Regions from separate parts of the Variovorax sp. TLI9-5A genome, predicted to be linked through region 2. Evidence: riboswitches for the same ligand, from Rfam matches in the RefSeq annotation. Region 2 holds a riboswitch; the other holds the start of a gene.

Region 1 (11,998 bases), 3.5 Mb from region 2:
ACGGCGTGGTGCCGCTGCCGTCGAAGACGTAGTCGGTCGAGTAGTGGACCATCAGCGCGCCGATCTTCTGCGCCGCTTCGGCTACGACGCCGGGCGAGGTGGCATTGAGCTTTCGCGCGAACTCGGGCTCGCTCTCGGCCTTGTCGACGGCGGTGTGCGCCGCTGCATTGACGATCACGTCGGGGCGCACCTTGAGCACGGTGTCGGCGAGCTCCTCGGGCCGGCTGAAGTCCGCGTGGAAATCGGTGCTGTCGAAATCGAGCGCGACCAGTTCACCGAGCGGCGCCAGGCTACGCTGCAACTCCCAGCCGACCTGTCCGCCCTTGCCCAGCAGCAGCAGCTTCATTCGGCGGCCTTCGCGTTGCTGTCGTACTGCTTCTCGACCCACTCGCGGTACGCACCGCTTTGCACGTTGCGCACCCACTCGCTGTTCGCGAGATACCACTCGACGGTCTTGCGGATGCCGGTGTCGAAGGTTTCGGCGGGCTTCCAGCCAAGCTCGGCCTCGAGCTTGCGCGCGTCGATGGCGTAGCGGCGGTCGTGGCCGGGGCGGTCGGTGACGTAGGTGATCTGTTCCTTGTACGGCTTGCCGTCGGCGCGGGGGCGCAGTTCGTCGAGCAGGGCGCACACGGTGTTGACGATCTCGATGTTGGGCTTCTCGTTCCAGCCGCCCACGTTGTAGGTCTCGCCGAGCTTGCCGGCCTCGAGCACGCGGCGAAGGGCGCTGCAGTGATCCTTCACGTAGAGCCAGTCGCGCACCTGCATGCCGTCACCGTACACGGGCAGGTTCTTGCCGGCCAGCGCGTTGACGATCATCAGGGGGATGAGCTTCTCGGGGAAGTGGAACGGGCCGTAGTTGTTCGAGCAGTTGGTGGTCAGCACCGGCAGGCCGTAGGTGTGGTGCCAGGCGCGCACAAGGTGGTCGCTGGCGGCCTTGCTGGCCGAGTAGGGGCTGTTGGGCTCGTACTTGTTCTCTTCGGTGAAGGCCGGGTCGGTCTTGGAGAGCGAGCCGTAGACCTCGTCGGTCGAGACGTGCAGGAAGCGGAAGGCCGACTTCTGATCGGCCGGCAGCGCGCTCCAGAAGCCGCGTACCGATTCGAGCAGGCGGAAGGTTCCGAGCACGTTGGTCTGCACGAAATCTTCGGGGCCGTGGATCGAGCGGTCCACGTGCGATTCGGCGGCGAAGTTCACCACGGCGCGCGGCTTGTGCTCAGCCAGGAGGCGGTCGATCAGGGCGCTGTCGCCGATGTCGCCCTGCACGAAGATGTGCTTCGGGTTGCCCTTGAGCGATGCGAGGGTCTCGAGGTTGCCGGCGTAGGTCAGCTTGTCGAGATTGACGACGGGCTCGTCGCTGTTCGCGATCCAGTCGAGTACGAAATTGGCGCCAATGAAGCCAGCGCCGCCGGTAACCAAGATCATGGGATCCCCTGAATGTTAGAAAGTCATCGCCTTCCGGCAATGAACCTTAACCAGTGATTATCCCATTGGGCCAACGAGCAAAGACACAGGACGTTACCGCTAACCCGCCAGCGTGTTTACAATGAGTCTCGATACTGCAGGAGAGCGGGCCACTCTCGGTGGCCCTACCGAAGGCGCAAACTCCCATAAACGCTCAGGTCGGCCCGACGAAGTCTTGGTATTTCGGCAAGGGGTCAGTACTGCATCAGATCAGAACGCCGTCTGGAGAGTCGTCACCAAGCGTGGCGCGCCGAAGGAGCAAATTCGTTGCAAAGGCGCAACGAATGAATCTCTCAGGTACCGAGGACAGGGGGAGCGGCAACTTGGACAGCGGTCGTCCGGCTGCCTACTATTAATCCAATAGTATTCACCCTCGCCCGCCGTTCAAGCGCTGCAACCTCAAAGGTACTTGAAATGCGCGTGATCGTTCTCGGCGCCGGCCTGCTCGGCGTGACTTCGGCTTACTACCTCCAGCAACTCGGCCACGAAGTGACCGTGATCGACCGGCAGGCCACCCCGGCCGCCGAAACCAGCTTCGCCAACGGCGGGCAGATCTCCGTCAGCCACGCAGAACCCTGGGCCAACCCCAGCGCGCCGCTTAAGGTGCTGCAATGGCTGGGCAAGGAAGACGCCCCGCTGCTCTTCCGCATGCGCGCCGACATGCGCCAGTGGCTCTGGGGCCTGCAGTTCCTGCGCGAATGCACGCCGGCGCGTACGCGTCATAACATCGAACAGATCGTTCGTCTGGGCACATACAGCCGCTCGATGTTGCAACAGTTGCGCCGCGACACCGGCCTCAGCTACGACCAGCGCACCCAGGGCATCCTGCACTTCTATACGACGCAAAAAGAGTTCGACGGCGCCCTCGCCCCCGCCGAGCAGATGCGCGCCCTAGGCTGCGAGCGCCAGGTCATCTCGGCCGACGAGGCCGTGAAGATCGAGCCCGCCCTCGCCCACATCCGCCCGAAGCTGGCCGGTGCCACCTACACGGCCGAGGACGAATCCGGCGACGCCAACCGATTCGCGCGCGAACTCGTGGGCTTGGCCGCCGCCGCGGGCGTGAAGTTCCTGATGAGCCATACCGTGACTGCGCTGCGCGAGGCCGGCGGCAGCATCGACCACGTCGAGGCCACCGACAGCGAAGGCCGCTTCCAGCGCATCCGCGGCGACGCCTTCGTGCTGGCCATGGGTTCGCTGAGCCCGCTGTACGCCGCGCCGCTAGGTATCCGCCTGCCGATCTACCCGGCCAAGGGCTACTCGGTGACGCTGCCCGTCAAGGACGCCTCGAAGGCGCACCAGGTCTCGCTGACCGACGACGAGTTCAAGCTCGTGTTCTCGCGCTACACCTCGGCCTCGGGCGACCGCCTGCGCATCGCCGGCACGGCCGAACTCAACGGCTACGACCGTGACCTGAACCGCGTGCGCTGCGAGGCCATCGTGCGCCGCGTCGAGGAGCTCTTCCCGGGCGCCGGCGACACCACGCAAGCCCAGTTCTGGACCGGCCTGCGCCCCGCCACGCCGAGCAACGTGCCGCTGATCGGCAAGACCAAGCTGCCGAATCTGTTCCTCAACACCGGCCACGGCACCCTGGGCTGGACGCACGCCTGCGGCTCGGGCAAGTCGATCGCGCGGATCGTGAGCGGGCTGGCGCCGGAGGTGGATTTCGCGTTCACGGGGATGCCGGCGCCCAAGCCCAGCATCCCGCAGCCTGCACTGGGCTGACGAACCGGCAAACCCCGATCATGCCTTGAACGTGATCCAGGGCCTGAGCCGCACCGCGCAGCGGATCAGCCCCGCACGTTCCTGTGCGTCAATCACCGCGCCGATCGGCTTGTAGGCCTGCGGCGCCTCCTCGATCCGGCGCTCCTCGCGCAAGGTCACGCATTGCCAGCTGGCCTTGTTGTCGGCGGGCGCGGGCCGCATCGCGCGAACCTCCTGCCGGCGCATCCGCCGGCCTGCGCCGTGGCTGCACGACCAGAGCCAGTCTTCATGCCCCAGCCCGGACGCCAGATACGAGTAGTCGCCCATCGAGCCGGGAATCAACGCCAGATCGCCCGCGTTCGCCGGTGTCGCTCCCTTGCGGTGGATGTTCATGCCATGCTCGCGCAGCACCACGTTGTGCGGCACGTCCACCACCAGCCTCGACGACGTGGCGCCGAGCAGTTCCGCGAAGTCCTTGCGCACCAGTTCGGCCAGCACGACCCGGTTGACCCACGCATAGCGGGCCGCGACGCCCATGGCCTCCAGATATTCGTCGGCCAGCGGTCCCGCCAAGCCATACAGGCCGCTCTTCGGATGACGCAGGCCCTTGGGCCATTCGTTGCGGGCACGGTCCATCCAGCGGCCGCCCACATGGAACCCGATGTCGCGCGAGCCGCTGTGGATCATCACGACTACGTCGCCCGCCTTGAGGCCCGCGCGATAGGCCTCATGCCGGTCCAGGACATGGTCGACCACCTGCAGCTCCACGAAATGATTGCCGCTGCCCGGCGTGCCGAGACAGGGATCACGGAAAACCTCGTGGCGGACCCCGGTGTAGGCCTCGGGCGCGTGCCGAGCGCTGCCGCCGAAGGTAGCAAGGCCGATGCAGGCATCGAGCTCGTCCTGCATCCGTTCGCGGTCGCACGAAGACCACAGCCCTCCGTCCCGCACTGCCTCGAGAAAGGCCGACGGCCCCACGTCGAACAGCGCCTTGAACGCCGCCGTGTGCACCGGCACATCGCGCCCGTTGTCGAGCAGGCTGCGCGTGAGCCGCGCGACCAGCCGCGTCTTGTGCGGCGCCATCTGGTCGAGCGTGAGCCCGGTGGTCAGCAGCCGCATGCCGCAGTTGATGTCGGTGCCCACGGCTGCGGGAATGACGAAGTCCGCATCGGTCGCGACAACGCTGCCGACCGGAGCAACGGAGCCCGGATGAAAGTCGGGCGTCGCACAGGCCTTGCACACGCCCTTCTCGCCATCGGGCGAACGCACGCTGGCGAATGCCAGCAATTGATTCACCGCTTTTTCTTCCAGCGGAAGGCTGGGCGGCAGGAGTACCGTCGCCTCGGAGGCTTCGTGGTGCAGGTGATAGACGCCGTCGCGGTAGTCGACGGCAATGCCAGCGCGCGAGAAGGCACGCTGGAGTCTCGAGAAACGAGGATCGCTCATGGCTGCTGTTCCATTTCGGAAACCAGGTCGGTTTCCTGCCTCGTCGCACTTTGCGTGGCGAGGCGAAAAAGATCGACCGCGCTCGCAAACGATGCAATGCGCGGTTGGCTCTTTCTTGCAGCAGCAGAGATTCAAGAAAGCGGGCGGATTCTAGCGACGCATCCTTCCGCCGGAAACTCGCCCGTCGCTTTTTCGCGTCGGGCGCCGAGTCAGTCGGGTGCGGTAAACACCGTCAAAACCCCGGTATAGCCGTACAGGTGATGGCGAGCGATCTCCCCCGCGGCGAAAAAACCCACCAGCGGCACATCGCCCAACGCATGCCGCACGATCTGCAGCTCAGCCCCAGGCGCGCCGAAATGCGGACCGCCGCGACCGGAGCAGCTCACGTACACGGCCCCCGCGATGCGCCGAGCCGGGTGCGGCGCCGCCTCGGCCTCGCCGGCAGCCACCGCGCGCGCGGTGGCCAGCGTCTGCTCCTCGGGCTCCAGCTCCTCGCGAATTTCCGCGCAGATGCGCATCAGGTCGGCGCGCGCGGCCTGGGCGTTGCGGCGGCAGAAGGTCAGGCGCATGCCGGCTTCCGCTGTGTCGGCGATGGCGATGCCGCGGCGCGTGGGGTCGAGCCCGATGATGTGGCGCACGAGCACGTCGGCGCCCAGGTCGCCGGTGCGGCGGATGCCGTCGCTGCCGGCGTCGGCCAGGCCGACCAGCGTGTTGCGCACCGCGTCGATGGCTTCCTGCGGGCGTTCGAGCGACACCTGCAGGTCGGCCAGCAGAACGTCGAGCGCCGGCTCGCCGTCGAGCTTCAGCAGCAGGTTGCCGTCGGCCTCGGTGATCTCGCGTTCGCGGACCGCGCCCGAGCGCAGCGGCTGGCAGCCCTGGGTGACGCGCGACACCAGCCGCACGCCCTCGCCGAACACCACGCCCGAGAGCCCGCCCGAGAACACGCCGCCTGCGGCGCCGTGCCCGCGGATGTTGCCGTTGCCGCCGATGGCGAACTGCAGCGCGCCGCCGCGCCCGGAAGACAGGCCGCCGAACAGGTAGCCGGTGTCGGTGCGCCCGGCCATCTCGCCGATCAGCTCGGCGAGGTCGGGCGTGGCCGGGTCTGCGTGCACCAGCGCCGTGTGCGCCTCGAAACCGCTCATTTCCGAATTGCCCAGCGGCGCGACGCCGGAGAACACGCGGTACTGGTCGCTCGGCAGGGCGCAGAGCATCAGCGTCATGCCGGGCTCGTCGAAGTACTCGGCGTTGTTGGCCGAGACGCCGATGCCGACCGTGCCCGACCAATCGGTCACTTCGGGCAACTCGGCGCTCAGGTGGTCGAGGATGTCCTGCGCGTCGCTCGCGTAGTGATCGGTGATGTAGAGCAGCCCCAGCGTCGGCGCGGAGGCGTAGTCGGGCAGCGCCATCTGCGCCCGCAGCTGGGCGAGCACGAGGCCCGCCGCCATTCGCCATTGCGGATGGGTGGCATGTCCGGAGGGAAACAACTTCATGATGCGTGCCAACCCGTTCTGTTCAACAAATGGATGTGTGTCGTAAGACGTCAGCGCCGGCCGGAGGTTCGCTTCCGGGCGGCGGTGGACGTCTTTTTCTTCGCGGCCGGGGCCGTCGTCTTCTTTGCAGTTGCGGCTGTCTTGCGAGACGCCGCCGGCTTGCCGATGACCGAGCCGACCGCGTCTGCCAGCGGCTGGGCCATGGCCGGCACCTTCAGCTGGGCCGCGTCCTGCAGCGCCGTGCTGGCAATCTGCTGGAACTGTTCGGTGAGCGAGCCCCACCACTGCATCGGGTCGACCACGCCCGCGCCATCGGCCGCCGCGGCTTTCGCTTTGGAGGCGGCCGGCTTGCGGCTTGGTTTCTTCGGCGCCGGAGCTTCTTCAACTTCCTCCTCGAGCGCCTCTTCGTCCTCGATTTCCTCGGGTTCGGGCTCCGGCGCGGCCTGGACAGGCGCGGGAGCCGCCGCCGCGGTCGCCTGCCGGGTGAACGCGCTGGCGATGTCTTCCATGCGCACGTTCATGCCGCGCAGCGTCGACAGCGTCATCTTCTGCACTTCCAGCGCCTGGATGGTGGCCTTGAGGGCATGGCCGTTCTGTTCGAGCCAGTACTGCACCGTCTTGAGTTCCTGGATGCGCTTGTCGACCTCCTCCACGCTCAGCGTGGGCGCCACCCAGCTCGCGAGACTCGGGATGCCCGGCACCGAACCGGCGCCCGACGCCGCGCCGCCGGCGAGGTTCTTCAGGAAGTCGAATCCGGGAACGAACTGGCTGAAGTCGAAGGGCTTGCTGGCGTTGCTCATGCGGGAGGTCTCCTGGGTGCTGGGTATGGGTTTTCTTGTGTTGCCAGCTTACTCCAAGCCTCCGGGCTTTTAGCGTCCGTCAGAGCTCGCTTCTAACCTTGCCGAAGACTTTCCAGAAGGCCGCGTCCTGCGAGGTCGCGAAGTTGATCCGCATCATGGTGCTCGGCGGCCGGCGCGCGTGGAAGAGCGAGCCCGGCGCCAGCAGGTAGCCCTGGTCGAGCATGCGCTGGGTGAGCGCGTCGGTGTCCACGCCGGTGTCGACCCAGCCGAACAGCCCCGCCGGTTCCGAGGCGAAGGTACAGCCGTGCGCCATGGCCAGCTTCACTGCCCGGCCCCGGGCGCCGTCGAGCCGGATGCGCACGCGCTCCGAGTGCCGGCGCAGCTGCCCCTGGTCGATGCACCACGACAAGGCCCGCTCGAACAGCGTGGGCGAGGTGAGCGTGGCCAGCAGCTTGGTTTCGAGCAGCCGCTCCTTCAGGTCGGGCGGCGCGGCCAGGAAGCCGATGCGCCAGTTGGGCGCCAGGATCTTCGCGAAGCCGCTGACGTAGATGGTGCGCTGCAGCCCGTCGAGCGCGCTCAGCCGGGTGGCGTGCTCGGGCGCGAGGTGGCTGTAGGTGTCGTCCTCGACGATGTGGAAGCCGTGCTCGTTGGCCAGCTTGAGCACGCGGTGCGCGCTGCCCGGCGTGAGGCTGTAGCCGGTGGGGTTGTGCAGCACGCTCACGCTGACGAAGAGCTTGGGGCTGTGCAGCTTGCAGTACTGCGCCATCACTTCCAGGTCGGGCCCGTCGGCGCGGCGCGGCACCGGCAGGATGCGCATGCCCAGCGCCTCCAGCCGCGCGAATTCCAGCGCCCAGCCCGGCTCCTCGACCATCACCGGATCGCCCGCGCGCAGCAGGGTGCGGCTCACGATATCCAGCGCGTGGGTGGCGCCGACGGTGGTCACGATCTGCTCCGGCGAGGCCGGCACGTTGATGCCCACCAGCTTCTGCGAGAGGCTGCGCCGCAGGCTCATGTCGCCGGCGGGCTCGCCGTACTGCAGCGACAGCTCCTGCAGCGCGGCTGTATTGGTCATGCGCCGCACGGCCGTGGGCATGAAGGTGGAGGCCATCCAGTCGGGCGGGAACACGCCCATGCCCGGCTGCGGCTTGTCGCTCGGGCGGTGGAACATGCTGCGGATCAGCGAGCTGGCATCGGCCGGCACGCGCGAGGCCATCATCTGCACCGCGATCGCCGCGGGCACGCCCATCGCGCCGTTGGCGTCCGCGCCGTTCGTCGAACGGCCGTCCTGTGCCGGGGCGGAGTCGCGCACATAGAAGCCGCGCTGGCGCCGGGCCTCGACCAGCCCCTGTGCCAGCAGCTGGTCATAGGCCGCGACCACGGTGTACGGGCTCACGCCCTGCTGCCGCGCGCATTCGCGCACCGAGGGCAGCCGCGCGCCGGGCGGCAGCAGCCGGGTGCGAATGCGCTCGGCCAGGCGGTCGGCGAGCTGCCCCGTCAGCGACTGTGTGGAGGTGCGTGTGAGCATGCGTCGTCCGGGCTGTGCCGGATTCCCTGGCTTCTGTGTCGAAGGGGTGACCAATACAGATTGCCTGATTGTTCGATCATCTGTACTGGAACTGTAATGGTCGCAAGTTTAGAGTGTGTGTCATGAACTGGCAAGAATTCACCGCGCTGCTGGTGCTGGCCACGGCGATGAGCTTCTCGCCCGGCCCCAACACCACGCTTTCCACCGCCCTGGCGGCCAACGGCGGCCTGCCGCGCGCCATGCGCTTCGTGGTCGCGGTGCCCGTGGGCTGGACCCTGCTGCTGGCGCTGTGCGCCGCGGGCATCGGCGCGCTGGTGGTGGCAATGCCCTCGCTGAGGCTGGCCATCAAGGCGCTGGGCATCGGCTACCTGCTGTGGCTGGCATGGAAGCTCAGCGGCAGCGCCACGCTCGGCAAGGCCGACGGCAAGAGCCTCTCGGTGGGCTTCGGCCAGGGCGTGATGCTGCAGTTCGTGAACATCAAGGCCTGGCTGCTGGCGCTCACGCTGGTGGCCGGCTGGATCGCCGGGCAGCCCGACGCGCTGCACCGCTTCGCCATCGTGGCGCCCGTGATGCTGGCCTACGCCTTCGCCAGCAACTTCGCCTATGCGCTGGTCGGTGCGTTGCTGCGCGAATGGCTGGCCAAGGGCTCGCGGCTGCTGTGGTTCAACCGCGCAATGGGACTCGTGCTCGTGCTCACCGCCTGGTGGATGGTGGGCGTATGAGGAGCATCAAGGACGAAACGCTCGGCATGTGGCTGGGCGTGCTGGGCGTGGCGATGTTCGCCATCACGCTGCCGATGACGCGCCTGGCCACCGGATCGCAGGATGCGCCGCAGTTGTCGCCGTGGTTCGTCACCGTCGGGCGCGCGGCGCTGGCGGGCGTGCTGTCGGCCGTCTTCCTGCTGGTGACGCGCTCGCCGCGCCCGGCCGCGCACCAATGGAAGCCGCTGGGCATGGCGGTGCTGGGCAACGCCATCGGTTTCCCGCTGCTGCTGGCCTTCGCGCTGCGCGTGGTCACGGCCAGCCATGCGGCGGTGGTGACGGCCCTGCTGCCGCTGGTCACGGCCGCCGTCGCGGCCTGGGTGCTGCACCAGCGCGCGCGGCTGGGCTTCTGGCTCTGCGCCATCGCGGGCAGCCTGCTGGTGGTGGTGTTCTCGGTGCTGCGCGCCAGCCAGAGCGGACACGGCTTCGGCTTCGAATGGGCCGACCTGCTGCTTGTGGGCGCGGTCGTCGCCGCCTCGCTGGGCTACATCTACGGCGCGCAGGTCACGCCCTCGCTGGGCGCCGAGCGCGTGATCTGCTGGGTGTGCGTGATGGCGCTGCCCGTCACCCTGCCGGCCACGCTGATGCTGTGGCCCACGCAGCCGATCGCCACCGCCTCCTGGCTGGGCTTCGTCTACGTCGGCATGTTCTCGATGTGGATCGGCTTCTTCGCCTGGTATCGCGGCCTGGCCCTGGGCGGCGCTCTGCGGGTGAGCCAGACGCAGCTGCTGCAGCCCTTCCTGTCGATCCTCGCGTCGATCCCGATCCTGGGCGAGCCGCTGGACGTGGTCACGCTGGCCTTCGCGGCCGCAGTGGTGGCCACGGTGCTCATCGGCAAGCGGCTGTCGCAACCGGCGGCCGCGCCCGCAGCCGCCCCGCTGCCCGCCGGCGCCGTCGGTCGCGCAAGGAGCTGACGATGTTCAGCCACGTCACCGTCGGCTGCACGGACCTGCCGCGCGCCGCCGCCTTCTACGACGCGCTGCTCGCCCCGCTCGGGCTGAAGCGCCGCCCCGTCACGCCCGACGGCGGCCCCGAAGCGGCCTGCTGGGTCGTGCCCGGCCAGGCGCTGCCGCGCTTCTATGTGTACATCCCGCTGGACGGCGAACCCGCCAGCGTCGGCAACGGCAGCATGGTCGCGTTCCGCGCGGCCTCGGCCGAAGCCGTGAATGCCGCCCACGAGGCGGCCCTGCGCCACGGCGGCCGCGACGAAGGCGCGCCGGGCCCCCGCCCACGCTATGGCCATGGCTATTACGGCGCCTACCTGCGCGACCCGGACGGCAACAAAATCCATGTCGTATACCGTGGCGACATGCAGCCGGACTGAGCCACCGCCCCCCGCTTTACCCTTCAACCGAATCTCACCTCACCGCCTGAAAGAAGAAAGCCATGAACTGGAAACTCGCCGCCCGCGCCGCCAAGATGAATCCCTCGGTGCTGCGTGAAATCCTCAAGGTCACCGAGCGCCCCGGCATCATCAGCCTGGCCGGCGGCCTGCCCTCGCCCAAGACCTTCCCGATCCAGGCCTTCGGCGACGCCTGCGCCGAGGTGCTGCACAACGACGGCCAGGCCGCACTGCAGTACGCGGCCAGCGAAGGCTATGCGCCGCTGCGCCAGGCGGTGGCCGACATGCTGCCGTGGGACGTCGATGCCTCGCAGGTGCTAATCACCACCGGCTCGCAGCAGGGCCTGGACCTCGTGGCCAAGGTGCTGATCGATCCGGGCAGCAAGGTGCTGGTGGAGACGCCCACCTACCTCGGCGCGCTGCAGGCCTTCGGCCCGATGGAGCCGCACCCGGTGGGCGTGGCCAGCGACGACGAGGGCGTGATCGTCGACGATCTCGTGCAGAAGGCGAAAGACGCGCGCTTCATCTACCTGCTGCCCAACTTCCAGAACCCCACCGGCCGCACCATGACGGAAGAGCGCCGCGCCGCCGTGTCGGCCGCCGCTGCCGCCGCCGGCCTGCCCATCGTGGAAGACAACCCCTACGGCGAACTCTGGTTCGACGAAGCCCCGCCGCTGCCGCTGGCCGCGCGCAACCCCGAGGGCGTGATCTACCTGGGCTCGTTCTCGAAGGTGCTGGCGCCCGGCCTGCGCCTGGGCTTCCTGGTGGCGCCCAAGTCCATCTACCCGAAGCTGCTGCAGGCCAAGCAGGCGGTCGACCTGCACACGCCGATCTTCACGCAGCGCATGGTCTCGGCCGTGATGAAGGACAAGTTCCTCGACACCCACGTGCCCACCATCCGCGCCCTCTACAAGCGCCAGCGCGACGCGATGATCGCCGCGCTCAAGCGCGAGATGGCCGGCCTGGACGTGAAGTTCAACGCGCCCAAGGGCGGCATGTTCCTGTGGGCGCGCCTGCCCGAGGGCGTGGACACCGTGAAGCTGCTGCCCAAGGCGGTGGAGCGCAACGTGGCCTTCGTGCCCGGTGCGCCCTTCTACGCCGGCGAAGGCGATCCGCGCACGCTGCGCCTGTCGTTCGTGACGGCCAGCGTGGAAGAGATCGACACCGCCATCGCCGCGCTGGCGCAGACGCTGCGCGAAGAGCTGGTGCTGCTCGGCGACAAGAAGCTGGCCGCCGCACAGGTCTGAAAGCACAAACCAGGAGCCTCCCTTGATCGGCCTTGCAACGCTGTCGCTCTTCCTGCTCGCGGTTCTGGCGCTGTTCCTGTCGCCCGGCCCGAACATGGCTTTCGTGCTCTCGCACGGGGTGGCCCATGGCCCGCGCGGCGGTTTTGCGGCGGCGATCGGAATCTCTGCGGCCGACCTGGTGCACACGCTGTTCGCGGCCACCGGCGTCACCGCGCTGGTGGCGGCGTG
Region 2 (11,998 bases):
CGAACGCATGGCGCGGCACGGCCTCGGGCAGCAGCGCTGCGGCAGCCCGCAAGGCCGGCGACCATCTGATGAAGCCGCACAACGAATGGCGCGCCTTCGGGCTGCTGGTGGCGACCATCGTGGGCTGGTCGATCCCGTACGTCACGGTGATGTCGATGCTGTCGCTGCGCATCACGCGTGACCTGCACGGCTCGGCCTTCCAGGGTGCGGCGGCGCTCACCGCATTCACTGCGGCGGGTGCCGCGGGCACGCTGCTCGGCGGCTGGCTGGGTGACCGCATCGGGCGCATGGGCACGATCCGCGCCGGCTACCTGCTCGCGCTGCCCTCGCTCGCGGGCATCGTGCTCGCGCCGGACGCCGACTGGGCGCTGGCCTGCACCGCGCTCTTCGGCCTGTGCATGTTCCTGCCCTTCGCCGCGCAGGTAACGCTGGCGCAGGACTACCTGCCGCGCAACCCGGCCACCGCCAGCGGCATCGCGCTGGGGCTGGCGCTGTCGGTGGGCGGGCTGGTGTCGCCGTTCTTCGGCATGCTGTCGGACGCGCGCGGCCTCGGCGTCACGCTGACAGCGGTGCTCTGCGTGCTGTGCGTGGCGGCGGTGCTGGCGCTGCGGCTGCGCAACCGCACCATGCAGGCGATGCCGGCCGAGACCGAAGGAGCTGCCGCCTGAAAAGGACCTGGCGCATGTTCGCTGCCAGAATCGAGCGCGGGGCCGGAGGGCCGGCGAAACGACAAGGAGGGACACTGCGCCATGAATCGATTCCTGAGCTGCGTACTGGGAAGCGCGCTACTGGCTCCGGCCGCCTTCGCCGCCGGGCCGGCAACGTCGGTAGCGCCGACGACACCGGCTGTGACCACCGTGCCGGCCGATCCCGCAGCAGGCATCCGCGAAGTCGAGGCCGCAGTGCGCGCCTGGGCCGCAGCATGGTCCGCACGCGACGTGACGCGCTACCTCGCCGCCTACGCGAGCGACTTCACGCCGCCGCGCGGCCAGGACCGCAAGGCCTGGGAGGCCGATCGCCGCGCGCGCATCGAAGAGAAGGCCGCCATCAGCGTGGAGATCGACGGCCTCGTCATCAGCCTCAAGGGACAGGCGGCCACCGCCAGCTTCCAGCAGACCTACAGCGCCGACAAGCTGCGCGAGAAGAGTCGCAAGACCCTGGAGCTGCAGCGCGTGGAAGGCCGCTGGCTCATCCGCAAGGAAGGCGCGGGCGGCTGACGCAAGCGCCCCGCTCAATGGCCCTGTAAGCCAAACGGTTCACGAAGGTGTCACCACTTGCAACCATGCTGCAGCCTTCGTTTCCCCAAGGCTGTGGCTGCCATGTTTCCCACCAAGACCGACAAGGCGCGCAACGAACTCCAGGGCGGACAGCGCACGCTCACCCAGCGCGAACGCGCCCTGCTGCTGATGGCCGACGGCCGGCGCTCCCTGACCGACTTCAGTCCCCTCTTCGCCAACCGCGATGAAGCCGAACGAGCGATCCAGACGCTGATCGAGAAGGGCTACCTGCAGAGCCCGAAGGCGGCGGCTGCCGCAGCCGCCCCGGCGGAGCCCCCCGCGCAGCCCGCGCCCTCGCCCATCCCCGCCATCGAGCCGATCCAGGTCGCCACCTCGGCCGACACCTTCGACGGCAAGCGTTCGCTGGCGACCACGCGCATGTTCCTCTTCGACATCTGCGAGCGCATGTTCGTGCGCCGCGACCCGAAGTTCGCGCTGCAGATGCGCGACGCACTGCGCGAAGCGCGCGACCGCGAGGCGATGCTGACCATCGCCGCGCTGATGCTCACCGAGATCGAGAAGACCGCCGGCGCGGAGCGCGCCGAGTCGCTGCGCGAGCGCATCGACCGGCTGCTGCCGCCGGCGGAGGTGATGCACTGACGCATCTGGTCGCAACAGCATCCGGCCTGTGACACCATCGCCGGGTGAATCTCTCCTCGTCTCCCGCCACCACACTGTCCTCACGCCTTCGCAACTGGGCCAGGCGCCTCAAGCGCGACGGCGTCACGCTCTGGTTCGCATGCCGGCATGCCGCCACGCCCTGGTACGCCAAGGCGCTGGGCGTATTCGTCGTGGCCTATGCGCTCAGTCCCATCGACCTCATTCCCGACTTCGTTCCGGTGCTCGGCTACGTCGACGACGTGCTGCTGCTGCCGGGGCTGATCTGGCTCACGATCCGGCTGATTCCGGCGCCGGTGCTCGCCGAATGCCGGCAGCGGGCCGATGCGTGGATGCAAAGCTCGGGTTCCAGGCCGACCAGCCGCTGGGGCGCCGCGCTGGTCGTGGCCGTGTGGGTCGCGGCCGGCCTGGGGGCCTGGTATCTGTGGGCGCGCTGAGCGCAGGCAGGCAAATCCGCCAGCCGGGCCGCTCGATCAACTACACTTGCCGGGGTCAGGAGAGAGCCCCGCATGCCGGGGCCGCCGAAGGCGCAGGGGGTCAGTTTCCCCCGAACGCTCAGGCAAAAGGACTGACGAGGCGCCGGTGAAAACCGGCGTTTCCTTGCTGGAGAGAGGCCGCCGCACGAAAGAGCAGACGGCCCACCGAAGGAGCAAACCCCGATCGTGGGGCGAATCTCTCAGGTAAAGCGGACAGCAGGGGTGGCCCATGGCTTGCGTCATGGATTTCGACTGCCCCTTTGGAGTGCCCCGTGGCCGCTTCCTCCGCATCCGCTACCGAACTTCTCAAGACGCCGCTGTACGACCTCCACCTGGAGCTGGGCGCCCGCATGGTGCCCTTCGCCGGCTACTCGATGCCGGTTCAGTACCCCGCCGGCCTGATGGCCGAACACAAGCACACGCGCGACGCGGCCGGCCTGTTCGACATTTCCCACATGGGCCAGCTTCGCCTGGTCGGGCCCGACGCCGCAGCCGCGTTCGAGACCCTGATGCCGGTCGACGTGATCGACCTGCCCGCCGGCAAGCAGCGCTATGGCCTGCTGCTGGACGACGAGGGCGGCATCCTCGACGACCTGATGTTCTTCAACGAGGGCAACGGCTCGATCTTCGTGATCGTCAACGGCGCCTGCAAAGTGGCCGACATTGCCCACATCCAGCAGAAAATCGGCTCGCGCTGCGAGGTGCGCCCCCTGCCCGACAACGCACTGCTCGCGCTGCAGGGCCCGCAGGCCGCAGCCACGCTGGCGCGGCTTTCGCCCGGCGTCGAGCGCTTCGTGTTCATGACCGGCGGCGCGGTGCAGATCGGCGGCATTGCAGCCTTCGTCACCCGCAGCGGCTACACCGGCGAGGACGGCTTCGAGATCTCGGTGGCCGCCACCGACGCCGAAGCCCTCGCCCGGCTGCTGCTGGCCCAGCCAGAGGTCAAGCCCGTCGGCCTGGGCGCGCGCAACTCGCTGCGGCTCGAAGCGGGCCTGTGCCTCTACGGCAACGACATCGACACCACCACCACGCCCGTCGAGGCCTCGCTCAACTGGGCGATGCAGAAGGTGCGCCGCGCGGGCGGCGCGCGCGAAGGCGGTTTTCCGGGTGCCGCGAAGGTGCTCGCGCAGCTCGCCGCCTCCACCGCCGGCGCGGCCGGCCACACCGACCACGACACCCTGAAGCGCAAGCGCGTAGGCCTCGTCGCGCTGGAACGCATTCCGGTGCGCGACGGCACGGTGCTGCAGTCCTTCGAGGGCCACGACATCGGCGCCGTCACCAGCGGCCTGCTCGGCCCCACGGCCGACCGCTGCGTCGCCATGGGCTACGTGGCCACCGCCTTCGCCGAGCCGGGCACGCGCGTGCAGGCCATCGTGCGCGGCAAGCCAGTGCCGATGGAAGTGTCGACCATGCCCTTCGTGCCCACCCGCTACTACCGCGGCTGACCGGCTAGGCTCTGCACCCCGATTCATTTTTTCCACGAGGAGTTTTTCCACCATGAGCATCAAGTACACCAAGGACCACGAATGGGTGTCGGCCGAAGGCGACGCGGCCACCGTCGGCATCACCGTGCATGCGCAGGACGCGCTGGGCGACGTGGTGTTCGTCGACCTGCCCGAAGTCGGCAAGACCTTCGCGCAGGGCGATGTCGCCGGTGTCGTCGAATCGGTGAAAGCCGCCGCCGACGTGTTCATGCCCGTGTCGGGCGAGATCACCGAAGTGAATGAAGCGCTGCGCGCCGACCCGTCGCTCGCCAACAGCGACCCGCTGGCCGCCGGCTGGTTCTTCAAGGTCAAGCTGAGCGACCCCGCGCAGCTCGACGCGCTGCTGGACGCTGCTTCGTACGACAAGTTCGCCGCCGAATCCTGATCCGCTGATTCCTTTCAGCACTTTTGTCTTTTCCCTCCGAGCCCTCACCGCCATGCCGACGCCCGCCCTTCCTTCTTTGCAAGAACTAGAGAACGCCGAGGAATTCCCCGCTCGCCACATCGGCATCGATGCGGCGGACGAGGCGCGCATGCTGCCGGCGATCGGCTCGGAAACGCGCGCCGAGCTCATCGACGGCATCGTGCCGGCGGCCATCCGCCGCTCGAAGCCGATGCGCCTGCCCGCACCGGTCACCGAGGCCGACGCGCTGGCCGAGCTGAAGGCGATGGCGTCGAAGAACAAGGTGTTGCGCAACTTCATCGGACAGGGCTACTACGGCAACCACACGCCGGGCGTGATCCTGCGCAACATCCTCGAGAACCCCGCCTGGTACACCGCCTACACGCCCTACCAGGCCGAGATCTCGCAGGGCCGCATGGAAGCCCTGCTCAACTTCCAGACGATGGTGTGCGACCTCACGGGCATGGCCATCGCCAACGCATCGATGCTCGACGAAGCCACGGCCGCCGCCGAGGCCATGACGCTGGCCAAGCGCAGCGTGAAGAGCAAGAGCAACGTGTTCCTCGTGTCTGGCGACTGCCACCCGCAGACCATCGAAGTCATCAAGACCCGCGCCGCGCCGCTGGGCATCGAGGTCAAGGTGAGCACCGTGTCGGAAACGCTGCCGCACCTGATGGCGAGCGGCGCCTTCTTCGGCGTGCTCGCGCAGTACCCCGCCACCACCGGCCACGTGCACGACCTGCGCCCGCTCGCGGGCCACGCGCACCAGTGCGACGCCGCCTTCATCGTCGCGGCCGACCTGCTGGCGCTGACGCTGCTGGCGCCTCCCGGCGAATGGGGCGCGGACATCGTCTGCGGCACCACGCAGCGCTTCGGCATGCCGCTGTGCAACGGCGGCCCGCACGCCGCCTACCTGGCCTGCCGCGACGAGTTCAAGCGCTCGCTGCCGGGCCGCCTCGTGGGCGTGAGCGTCGACACGCACGGCCAGCCGGCGTATCGCCTCGCGCTGCAGACACGCGAGCAGCACATCCGCCGCGAGAAGGCCACTTCCAACATCTGTACCGCGCAGGTGCTGCCGGCCGTGGTGGCCAGCATGTACGCCGTGTACCACGGGCCCGACGGCCTCACGCGCATCGCGCAGCGCGTGGCCGCGCTCACCGCCGTGCTGGCCAAGGGCCTCGCGCAGATGGGCCGCGAGCCGGTGAACACCACCGCCTTCGACTCGCTGACCATCCGCACCGGCGAAGACACGCAGTCGATCATCGAGCGCGCGCAGGCCGCCGGCGTCAACCTGCGCCAGCGCCTGCAGCAGCACCTGGGCATCTCGCTGGACGAGACCAGCACGCGCGCCGATGTCGAAACCCTGTGGGGCCTGTTCGCGCCCGCCGGCAAGCAGGCGCCGCGCTTCGACGATCTCTCGGGCAGCACCACGCCGCTGATTCCCGAAGAGCTGCGCCGCAGCAGCGCCTTCCTCACGCACCCGGTGTTCAACACCCACAAGAGCGAGACGGCGATGCTGCGCTACATCCGCAGCCTGTCCGACAAAGACCTGGCGCTCGACCGCAGCATGATCCCGCTGGGCAGCTGCACCATGAAGCTCAACGCGACCAGCGAGATGATCCCCATCACCTGGCCCGAGTTCGCCAACATCCACCCCTTCGCGCCGGCCGACCAGCTACAGGGCTACGCCCAGCTCGACGCCCAGTTGCGCGCCTGGCTGTGCGAGGCCACCGGCTACGCGGGCATCAGCCTGCAGCCCAACGCCGGCTCGCAGGGCGAGTACGCCGGCCTGCTGGCCATCAAGTCCTTCCACGAGGCCAAGGGCCAGGGGCATCGCAACATCTGCCTGATCCCGTCTTCGGCGCACGGCACCAACCCCGCGAGCGCGCAGATGGTCGGCCTGCAGGTGGTGGTGACGGCCTGCGACGCGCAGGGCAACGTCGATATGGACGACCTGAAGCGCGCCTGCGAGAAGCACAGCGCCAACCTGGCCGCGGTGATGATCACCTACCCCAGCACGCACGGCGTGTTCGAGACCCGCGTGAAGGAGCTCTGCGAGCTGGTGCACGAACATGGCGGTCGCGTGTACGTCGACGGCGCCAACATGAATGCGCTGGTCGGCGTGGCCGCGCCGGGCGAGTTCGGCGGCGACGTGAGCCACCTGAACCTGCACAAGACCTTCTGCATTCCGCACGGCGGCGGCGGCCCGGGCGTGGGCCCTGTCTGCGTCGTCGAAGACCTCGTGCCCTACCTGCCGGGCCATGCCACGGCCGGCGTGCCGTCGAACGGCGTGGGCGCGGTGTCGGCCGCGCCGCTGGGCAATGCGGCCGTGCTGCCGATCAGCTGGATGTACTGCCGCATGATGGGCGCCAAGGGCCTGCAGGCCGCGACCGAGACGGCCATCCTCAGCGCCAACTACATCAGCGCGCGCCTGAAGGACCACTACCCCACGCTGTACGCGAGCCCCAACGGGCACGTCGCGCACGAGTGCATTCTCGACCTGCGCCCGCTCAAGGACACCAGCGGCGTCACCGCCGAGGACGTGGCCAAGCGCCTGATCGACTACGGCTTCCACGCGCCCACGCTGAGCTTCCCCGTGCCCGGCACGCTGATGGTGGAGCCCACCGAGAGCGAGCCGCTGGCCGAGCTCGACCGCTTCATCGACGCGATGATCGCCATCCGCGGCGAAATCCGCCGCATCGAGGAAGGCGTCTGGCCGAAGGAAGACAACCCGCTCAAGCACGCGCCGCACACGGCCGCGAGCCTGCTGGGCAGCGAGTGGAGCCACCCCTACTCGCGCGAACTCGGCGCCTTCCCGCTGGCCGCGCTCAAGAGCGCCAAGTACTGGCCGCCGGTCGGCCGCGTCGACAACGTCTACGGCGACCGCAACCTGTTCTGCAGCTGCGTGCCGGTGAGCGAGTACAGCGAGGAAGCCGAAGAGGCCTGAGCAAGCAGAAGCCGCGAAGCCGCGTCCTTCTACGATGACGAAGGCTCGCGGCGGTAGGTCGCCCATTTCACGGTCAGGATGTCCGCCGCGATCTTGGCGGCGTTGACGCCCGCATAGGCCTGCGACGGATCGAACTGGAATGCCTCGCGGTAGCGCCTGATCTGCGCGTAGTCCCGGTCGAAGGTCATCGGGCCCATGAGTTCGTCAGGATCGGTGCCCGCGGGAAGCGCGAGGAATTTCTCCGAATCGGTGGCACTCTGGTAGAGGTCGACGCTCATCTGGTTCATACGGTGGTCCTCCGGAGCTTGGTTTCGGAACCCAAGCCTCGGCGACACCCGGCTCCCGTGCAATCGGTGCGCGCCTACACGGCGCGCCGGAGGAGGCCCACGGCCACCTCGGCGCCGCCGTCAGTCAGGGCTGCTTCTTCTTCGCCACGTCGCCCGTGGCGATCTGCTCGCGGAAGGCGCGCATGCTGGCCTTCAGCTTGCGCTCGTTCTCCAGCCCCATGCGCACCATGATCTTCTGACCCGAGGACATGGCCTCCAGTTGCGGATCGGCGTATTCGTAGCGCACCCACGGGCGCTGCGAGGGAATGTCGCCCTTCACCTCGACCAGCCGCACCTGCACCGGGCCGGCGGGTTCGGGCGCCTGCAGCAGGTGGTCGATCACCGCGACGAGCCTGTCGTTGAAGTAGCGCCCCGGATAGCCCAACTCTTCGTAGGCCTGCTGGAAGAGCGGATAGAGCCGCGCATAGGCCTTGGCCGCCTTCGCCGGATCGACCGACTCGGCGAACAGCACCATGGGGTTGTAGCGCGCCGCATTGTTGGCGGCGATGACCTGCTTGTCGCCCTGCCCCGAAGTGATGAAGCGCTGCTTCGTCTGCTGCACCGGCCACGCGCTCGCTGGCGCCTGCTCGCGCGCGAGGTTGTCCACCGTTGCCACGAAGCGGCGCACGATGCCGTCGAACTGCAGGAAGTCGGCCACGTTCTTGCTGCCGAACAGGTCGACGAGCGCCTTCATCACGCGCGTATCCGTGTCGGTGGCGTTCGTGAGCCCCGCGTCGGGCACCGCGATCCCGTCCATCGGGTTTCGCGGTTCCTGGGATTGAGGTGCAGGCGCAGGTGCCGGCGGGGGCGGCGTTCCGTCGTTCGGCGCCGCGGCCACCGGCGTGGTCTCGGGCGGCTGCTGCTGTTGCTGGTACCAGCGCCAGCCGAAGAACCCGGCCGCGAGCAGCACGAGCACCGCGACGACGATGGTTCCCATGGGCGTTTCGCGGCGGGGTCTGAACTCGGGGGCGTCGCGGGTGTCGCTATCGGACATAGGGGCGGGTTCCTTGTGCTGGAGTGTCAGGAAGGCGAGCGGCTATGGTGCACCAGATCGGGTCATGGCCGGCCCGCCTCGTCGTAACGCCCTGTGACGCGGCGACCGCGCTCAAGTTCAGCCGCTCATGCCGCGCCGGTCTGCGCGCTGAGTGCCTGCAACCACGCCAGCGTGGCCTGCAGCTCGGCCGGACGGATCTCGTGCGCGCCCGGAAAGTCCGTGCCCGACAGCGCCAGCGGCAAGGTGCGCGCCAGATCGCGCGTGGCCTGCGCCGCGCTCGGCGGAATCACGTTGTCGGCGCTGCCATGGCTCACCCACAGCGCCTTGCCCTCGAAGGCCTCGGGCGGCGCGATGTGCGGCACCACCTGAGACAGCAGCCGGCTGTGCCACACCATCGCGGCGCGCACGCTCGCGGGCTTGGTCAGCAGCAGCGACAGCGCCATGATCCCGCCCTGGCTGAACCCGCCGACGATCACGCGCTCCGGCGGCACGCCCAGCTGCTGCGCGGCCGAGGCGAGCATCTCGCTGACGAGAAAGCGGCTTTCGCGCTCCTGCTCCTCGTCGATGCGGCGCTCGCCGTTGGGCAGCACCTGGAACTCGAACCACGCATAGGCGTCGGGCGACAGCACATAGGGAGCGCGCAGGCTCAGCACGTGGAACTGCGGCGGCATCATCCGCGCCAGGCCGAACAGGTCCTGCTCGTTGCTGCCGACGCCGTGCATCAGCACCAGCAGCCAGGGCTCGCGCACATCGGGTTTCGCGCCGTGCGCGAGGAATTTCAGGGGCAGGTGAAGCTGGGTCATGGTTCTGGTTCTCTTTCCTTCTTCTTTCTTTTCTTCAGCGGAACCCTCGCGCCAGCTCGCGCGTGAGCTCGGCTGCCGGGATCTCGCGGCAACCGGTCGCGTTCTGCCCCGACCACAGCGGGGAGAAGTCGCCACTGCCCTGCGCCTCGGCCTTGGCACGCAGCGGCGCGATGGCTGAAGTGGCCAGCGGAAACTCCGGCGCCGCCGCGCCGATGGGGCCTAGATCGCGCATCACGCGGTTCACGATGCCGCGCGCCGGCCGGCCGGTGAAGAGATTGGTAAGCGCCGTGTGCCGCGCGGCCCTGCTCTTGAGCGCCTCGCGATGGATCGCACTGGTGGTTGCCTCGGGCGTCAGCATGTAGGCCGTGCCGATCTGCACACCCGCCGCGCCCAGCGCCATGGCGGCGGCCACGCCGGCCGCATCCGCGATGCCGCCGGCCGCGATCACCGGCACCTTGACGGCATGCACCAGCTGCGGCAACAGCGCGAAGGTGCCGAGTTGCCGCGTCAGGTCGTGGGACAGGAAATGGCCGCGATGCCCGCCGGCTTCGAGCCCTTGCGCGATGACGGCATCCACGCCGCGCGCCTCGAGCCACTGCGCCTCCTCGACCGTGGTGGCCGAAGCCAGCACCTTCGCGCCCCAGCCGTGCACTTGCGCCATCAGCTCCTCGGAGGGCAGCCCGAAATGAAAGCTCACCACCGCAGGCCGGAACTCGGCCACCACCCCAGCCACTTCGGCGCTGAAGGGGTTGCGCCCCGGGCCGGTGGGAATGCTCGCTGCGTCGATGCCGAACTCGGTGTAATACGGTGCCAGCGCGGCACGCCAGGCAGCCTCGCGCTCGGCGCTGGGCACGGGCGGCGTGTGGCAGAAGAAGTTGACGTTGTAAGGCTTGTCGGTGCCCGCGCGGATCGCGGCGATCTCGCTGCGCAGGGCGTCGGTGCCCAGCATAGCTGCCGGCAGGGAGCCCAGGCCGCCGGCGTTGCTGACCGCGATGGCCATTGCGCTGCCTTGTATGCCGGCCATCGGGGCCTGGATGAGCGGGAGATCCGTTCCGAGGAGTTGTTGCAGCGTGGTCATTCGAGGGCGCTCCTTCTGTTTTGTCGAATGCCGGCCATTCTCCGGCCAAGCCGGAGGTCGCCGCGGCGGCAGGGTCATCGCCCCGCTTCAGCTCACTCCTCGCTGGTCCACTCCACCTGCACGCCCAGGCTGCGCAGGTTCTCCACGAAGCGCGGATGCGCGCGGCGGATCGGCGCCGCATTGCGGATCTCGGAGCGGCCCTCGATGCTCGCCGCCACCATGAAGAGCGCTATCGCCACGCGGATGATGTACGGGCTCTCGACCACCGCCGGCGTCAGCGGATTGCCGCCGAAGGTGATGAGCCGGTGCGGGTCGGACGAGAACACGTGCGCGCCGAACTTCGAGAGCTCGCCAGTCCAGCCCAGTGCGCCGTCGTACACCTTGTTCCAGAACATCGCGTTGCCTTCGGCACGCACGCCCAGCGCGATGAAGATCGGCAGCAGGTCCACCGGAAAGTAAGGCCACGGCGCCGCCTCGACCTTGGTGAGCACGTTGCTCGTGAACGGCGTCTGCACCTTCAGCGGGCCGCTGCGGATCGCGCGCGACCAGCCTTCCTTGTGCTCGATCTGCACGCCGAACTTGGCGAAGGTGCGGTCGAGCAGCGGAAAGTTCTCGGGCGCGCTGTTGCGCACGATCACGTCGCCGCCGGTGATGGCGCCCAGGGCGAGGAAGGTGGTGATCTCGTGAAAGTCTTCATCGAAGCGGAACTCGCCGCCCTTGAGCGTGCCGCCGCCGTGCACCGTGAGCCGCGAGGTGCCAATGCCATCGATGCGCACGCCGATCATCGACATGAAGCGGCAGAACTCCTGCACGTGCGGCTCCGAGGCTGCATTGGTCAATGTCGAGGCGCCGTCGGTGGCCGCGGCGCACAGCACGAAGTTCTCGGTGGTCGTGACCGAGGCGTAGTCCAGCCAGTGGTCGGTGGGCATCAGCCTGCCCTTGCTGCGCACCAGCAGCGAGCCCTCGGTGCGCTCCACCTCGCCGCCGAAGCGCTGGAACACCTCCACGTGCGGATCGATCTCGCGCACGCCCAGCGTGCAGCCCTTGACGTTGTCCTCCAGCCGCGCCACGCCGAAGCGCGCCAAGAGCGGCGGCACCAGCATGATCGACGAGCGCATCTCCTCCGGCAGCCGGTGGCGCGATGCGTCGAAGGCCGTCTCGCGGTGGTGCAGCTCCAGCGTGCCCGTTTCGTGGTCCATGCGCACGTCGCTGCCCAGGGTGCGGAAGATGTCCAGGATCTTGCGCACATCGGTGATGTCGGGCACGCCATGCAGGCGCAGCGGCTCCCAGGTAAGAAGCGTGGCGCAGAGCACCGGCAGCACTGCGTTCTTGTTGGCGGAAGGGGTGATGCGGCCACGCAGCGGCGTACCGCCGTGCACGATGAGGTTGGACATGGAGAAGAGAGCGCGCGAGAAGGCGGGAAAGCGACCGGGAGTGGAGGCGGCAGGAAAAGATTCGGAAATAGTCCGAAACGGGAGACAGGACTTTACCGTCGGAAAGCGGCACGAACGGGGCCGAGTTGTAAGAACTCAAGGCAGAAGACGCCAGATTGGCAACTCTTTCGCATTACTTTCGGATTCCATCGGTCGCCC

The links. A riboswitch is a leader RNA that binds a small molecule or an ion and turns the genes downstream of it on or off. The one in region 2 is predicted to bind glycine.
Region 1: another riboswitch for glycine. It lies ahead of AC1VNX_RS30530 (D-amino acid dehydrogenase); the one in region 2 lies ahead of gcvT (glycine cleavage system aminomethyltransferase GcvT).

Annotation. Positions count from the first base shown of each region.
Region 1 covers NZ_CP200310.1:6,417,615-6,429,612, forward strand. The annotation lists gene rfbD (dTDP-4-dehydrorhamnose reductase) at 1-346, opposite strand, end outside; gene rfbB (dTDP-glucose 4,6-dehydratase) at 343-1,419, opposite strand; glycine riboswitch at 1,548-1,637, shown strand; glycine riboswitch at 1,671-1,778, shown strand; gene AC1VNX_RS30530 (D-amino acid dehydrogenase) at 1,873-3,180, shown strand; gene AC1VNX_RS30535 (RtcB family protein) at 3,199-4,605, opposite strand; gene AC1VNX_RS30540 (FIST signal transduction protein) at 4,815-6,095, opposite strand; gene AC1VNX_RS30545 (PhaM family polyhydroxyalkanoate granule multifunctional regulatory protein) at 6,146-6,895, opposite strand; gene AC1VNX_RS30550 (aminotransferase-like domain-containing protein) at 6,975-8,420, opposite strand; gene AC1VNX_RS30555 (LysE family translocator) at 8,543-9,142, shown strand; gene AC1VNX_RS30560 (DMT family transporter) at 9,139-10,095, shown strand; gene AC1VNX_RS30565 (VOC family protein) at 10,098-10,505, shown strand; gene AC1VNX_RS30570 (aminotransferase-like domain-containing protein) at 10,568-11,770, shown strand; gene AC1VNX_RS30575 (LysE family translocator) at 11,793-11,998, shown strand, end outside.
Region 2 covers NZ_CP200310.1:2,916,130-2,928,127, reverse strand. The annotation lists gene AC1VNX_RS13915 (MFS transporter) at 1-668, shown strand, start outside; gene AC1VNX_RS13910 (L,D-transpeptidase Cds6 family protein) at 750-1,217, shown strand; gene AC1VNX_RS13905 (hypothetical protein) at 1,320-1,877, shown strand; gene AC1VNX_RS13900 (YkvA family protein) at 1,922-2,332, shown strand; glycine riboswitch at 2,379-2,476, shown strand; glycine riboswitch at 2,489-2,598, shown strand; gene gcvT (glycine cleavage system aminomethyltransferase GcvT) at 2,644-3,816, shown strand; gene gcvH (glycine cleavage system protein GcvH) at 3,869-4,240, shown strand; gene gcvP (aminomethyl-transferring glycine dehydrogenase) at 4,293-7,205, shown strand; gene AC1VNX_RS13880 (hypothetical protein) at 7,235-7,492, opposite strand; gene AC1VNX_RS13875 (DUF3014 domain-containing protein) at 7,617-8,525, opposite strand; gene AC1VNX_RS13870 (alpha/beta hydrolase) at 8,651-9,328, opposite strand; gene AC1VNX_RS13865 (NAD(P)H-dependent flavin oxidoreductase) at 9,363-10,406, opposite strand; gene AC1VNX_RS13860 (UDP-N-acetylglucosamine 1-carboxyvinyltransferase) at 10,499-11,800, opposite strand.